2 regions of the Metabacillus sediminis genome follow, and region 1 is predicted to be linked to the other one. Evidence: riboswitches for the same ligand, from Rfam matches in the RefSeq annotation. Region 1 holds a riboswitch; the other holds the start of a gene.
What was found. A riboswitch is a leader RNA that binds a small molecule or an ion and turns the genes downstream of it on or off. The one in region 1 is predicted to bind S-adenosylmethionine.

Region 1 (2,202 bases):
AGCTGAGAAACGAGCGCTGTATCCACTTCCTGATACACACAATCGATTCCGAGTTCTTTCGCTTCTTTTGGCGAGCGAATTTGAACGGGCTGCCCGTTCAAAAATATTTTGCCGCCATCCTGCTTATATGCCCCGGACAGGATTTTCATCAGCGTGCTTTTCCCCGCTCCATTCGCTCCAAGCAGCGCATGAACTTCCCCGCTTTTCACCTCTATATGGGCATTCTTCAGTGCTTCCACACTTCCGAATGTTTTGGAGATGTTCTCCATTCGCAGAAGGCTCATCTTCCTCCCTCCTTCTCTCTTATTTTCCTTCTTCAAGCTTTTTCAGCTCATCCGTATAGCCCTGTTCGCTTTTCCCCCAGCCTTTTACGTGCTGATCCAGGTCATTCGTTGTCACCTGCTCATTCGGGAGGGCTTCCTTCGTCACAAATACCGGCTTCAATTTCACTTTTTCCTCCACGCTGTCCCCATTGATTTTCTGATAAGCATAGCGTACCTGGATGCGGCCGATGTCTTTCGGATCCACTGCTGCAGAAGCGACCCATGGGCTGTTTTCCTTTTGAATCATCTGAAGATCCTCATCACTCATATCAATCCCATAAACCTTGATATCGGTTCTTCCCGCCTGTTCAAGAGCTCGGACGGCACCTTTAGCAAATTCATCCCAGGCAGCCCAAACGGCTGTAATCTCGCCTTTGTTTGGATACTGCTTAAGGATCGCTTCCATCTGAGCCTGTGTATCAAGAGCCGTATTTTGGGTGGCGGCACCAAATGCGGCCACTTCCTTAATGCCTGTGTTTTCTTTCAAAAATTGCTGATACGCAACCTGGCGGCGTTCCATCGGGGCAAAGCCTGCCACCCAAATTTTCACGATATTTGCTTTTCCGCCCGAATCTTTAGCCAGCTGTTCAAGGGTCATTTGCGCCATATCCTGATCGCCCTGTTCGATTGAGGTTACTCCTTTTGCTTCTACACCTGCATCAAAGGCGACAACCGGAATCTTTTTGCTGATTGCCTTTTCCACTCCGGCAGTCAGTGCTTCCTTCGTTCCGTGGTCAATTAGAATCGCGTCAAATCCCTGATTAATTGCTGCATCCACGTTGGATGCCATTTTTGCCAAATCGCCGTCAGAGGTAAACACGACTGTTTGCCCGCCAAACTTGCTCGTCTGCTCTTTAACCCCTTCTATGTATTGAGCAGAGAATGTTCCAAGGTTCTGCTGCATAATAAGGGCGATTTTCTTTCCTGCGAGCGCATTGTCTTTACTTGCTTTTGCTTCTGTTCCTGCCTGTTCCCCAACTTTCGGCTGGCAGCCTGCAAGCATGGCAAGAATGAGAAGCGCAGCCAGAATGGTCTTTGCATATTTTTTTGTCATGATCTTACTCCCCCTAATTCAAATATTCCGGACGTTTTTCGAGGGCTTTTCTTACCGGAAAAATAGGAAAAGCCCCTTTCTCATAAAGAAAGAGGCTTGAAGAATTAAAGTCGTCTTCTAAAGCCTCTTATCTCTCAGAAAGGTAAAAAACCTTTCTGTTGGAATTAGCACCGTGCCTTCAGGGTCAAAACCCTGGCGCGTCTTGCTTTCGCGCCCCGTCTCGCGACGGAATTACGGTCGGTTGCTGGGCATCATAGGGCCAAATCCCTCCGCCTGCTCTGGATAAGAGTGCAATCTGAATAGTATGAAATTTTATTTCCTGAGCTGAATATTATCACCATTTTTTGAAGCCTGCAACATTTTTTTGAAAAAACTTTCCATTCAACCGAGAGTTAACGCCCCTTAATGATACACATCTTAGTGGATCAGGCAGAGCGTATATTTTGTGCTAAATAGCCATATGGCAGAGGCGTGTTCCATGCTCTCAAGCCTCCAATATTTCTGCTTCAAAGCTGCTTAACGATGCCCCCATACTTGATTTTAAAATAATTCAAAGTCCTTTCTCTTCCGAAGGCTTCAGCGCCATCATTGCTCCAAAAAATTGGGAAGCCGTGCTAAAACAGATAAAAGCACAAAGCTCGCTTATTTCCTTCTCGGTGAAACCCTTTTTTACTACATCAAAAACGGGTTCCGGAATGGATCCTTTATGCTTTAGAAATACTTCTGCAAATCCTGCTGCTAAAGAGGTTTTCTCATCAAATTCAGCCGGATCGGGCTTACCCTTTGCCTTGCAGTATTCACAGCCGTTTTCCTGTGCGAGCGTTC
Region 2 (2,202 bases), 1.3 Mb from region 1:
CTTCTCCTCCCCCGAGTACTGCGCCAAGAACTACGCCCGCGCCGCAGAGCAGGAGTGCTGCCATTCTGCGTTTTATTGCCCCTGATCCGTACGCGACACCCATGGAAGCAGCCGCTCCGCTTGCCCCAATATTCATTGCGAAAAATAAACTCAGGATGATCGCTGCAGCTTCCATCATAGCAGAGCCCTCAACCGTGCAGACCGCATTCTGTCTTTTGGCTGCCATTCCAGCGGCCGGATCTCGCATCATTTACATCGATTGCAGGCTGGGTGCATGGCTTGCATCCGATGCTCGGGTATCCTTGATCGTGGAGAACATTGTAATCCAAATCATTTTTGTGGGCATAACGCCAGACATCTTTCCATGTCCAGTGAATGAGCGGGCAGATTTTAACATTTTCGAATTTATCATCTCTGTTCAGAAACTGGGTGTTTTTCCTTGAAGGAGATTGCTCTCTGCGCAATCCGGAAATCCATGCTTTTTCGCTGCTCATAACCTCTCTGAGAGGAAGCACTTTCCTGATTCTGCAGCATTCATTCGGATCCCTCTTCCATAGTTCATCCCCGTGCTTTGCAGCCTGTTCAGCTACAGTTAGAGGCGGCTTTTTCAATAAAATATTTAAATCTGGGTACCTTGCCTTTACACGGTCAATCAAATCATAGGTTTCTTTAAAATGGAGCTCTGTATCTAAAAATACGATTCTGGCATCCTTTTTAATTTTTGATATGAGCTCGATCAGAACAATCCCTTCAATACCAAAGCTGCATGCGTAAACTAAATCGTCCTGATAATGTGAATACGCCCATTTTAGAACGTTGAGCGCTTCGACCGTTTTGTCATCATTTTCGAATTCTGGAGCGGTTTCTGTCCAATTTTCGAATGTCAGCATAAATTTACACTCCTCTTTTTTAAAACCAACGCAAAAAGGCAGGAACGCGCCGCTGCATAAACAAAGAGCAGGCAAACCGTTCCCGCCTCTAGTTTGTCTAGTCAGCGTACTCATATTGGATTTTTATTTCAGTCTGACTTTTTCATTTTTCTCAAGCTGAATGATCTTACCATCCTGGACAACCAGGGTGATGGATCCGTATTTCATTGCCTGAAGCATTTCTTTTAGCTTTCCGATAACTTCTTCAAGCTGATCCTGCTCCCCCACGGACAGCCCCTCCCCAATACAAAAATAAAAAGCCTTCCATTTTAGAAAGACTTGTGAGGTGTATTCCCCTTATCTCCCAAAATGGATTCCATTTTGCTGGATTTAGCACCTTGCTTTCAAGCAGGTTGCCGGGTTTCAAAGGGCCAGGTCCCTCCACCGCTCTGGATAAGTATGATGTGTTATTGATTTCAAATTTTAGCACAATTCGAACGATTGTCAACCCGAGTTATCGGGTAGGTTTTATAAAAAATCTAAAAATGTGCGAATTACCCAGTGATTTCAGCAGCTTAGAATTTTTTTTGTCAGTAGGATACAATTAGCTAAAGAGGTGAAATTCATGAAAAAGACGATTGTTTCATGGAGCGGCGGAAAAGACAGTACAATCATGCTTCACAGGCTTTTGCAAAACCCGGAATATCATATCTCCGGACTTTTTACATCGATCAACCGGGTTGCCCGCAGCGTCCCTTTTCATGGAATCAGAGAGGATTTGCTTAAAGATCAGGCAGCAAGCCTCGGTCTTGCTATTCAATTCATAGAACTCTCTCCATCTCCATCTAATAATGAATATGAGGAGAGCCTGGGCGAATTTCTTAAAAGCTGCAAAGAAAATCAAATCACTCATGCTGCTTTTGGCGACATCTTTTTAAAGGATATTCGGGAATATAGAGAAAACCTTGTCATGGACAGTGGTTTACAGGCTGTTTTTCCTCTATGGAGAGAGCGGACCGACTCTTTGGCTGGACAATTTATAGCTGATGGCTATAAAGCGTTTATTTGCGGTATAGATGGATCGAAGCTTCCATATTCTTTACTGGGACATCACTATGATGGAGCATTCATTGAAACCATAAAAAAATCAGCCGATCCATGCGGAGAAAACGGGGAGTTTCATACCTTTGTGTACGGCGGACCGATTTTCAGCACAGAGCTTTCATTTGCGGCAGCCGGCACGGAAAACACGTTTTCTGATTTCCGTACACTTTTGCTGCAGCGGGAGGATAACACATGATTGGTAAAGCGTTCTTGTCACTGATTGGTTTTA

Region 2: it holds a riboswitch for S-adenosylmethionine, as region 1 does, so the genes downstream of both, WCV65_RS09550 (YezD family protein) here and WCV65_RS02790 (sugar ABC transporter substrate-binding protein) in region 1, are expected to answer to the same signal.

The regions. Positions count from the first base shown of each region.
Region 1 covers NZ_CP147407.1:512,268-514,469, reverse strand. The annotation lists gene WCV65_RS02795 (sugar ABC transporter ATP-binding protein) at 1-284, opposite strand, end outside; gene WCV65_RS02790 (sugar ABC transporter substrate-binding protein) at 304-1,326, opposite strand; SAM riboswitch class I at 1,502-1,666, opposite strand; gene WCV65_RS02785 (carboxymuconolactone decarboxylase family protein) at 1,928-2,202, opposite strand, start outside.
Region 2 covers NZ_CP147407.1:1,810,777-1,812,978, reverse strand. The annotation lists gene WCV65_RS09560 (inorganic phosphate transporter) at 1-175, opposite strand, end outside; gene WCV65_RS09555 (phosphoadenylyl-sulfate reductase) at 189-890, opposite strand; gene WCV65_RS09550 (YezD family protein) at 1,014-1,157, opposite strand; SAM riboswitch class I at 1,224-1,329, opposite strand; gene WCV65_RS09545 (hypothetical protein) at 1,495-2,169, shown strand; gene WCV65_RS09540 (hypothetical protein) at 2,166-2,202, shown strand, end outside.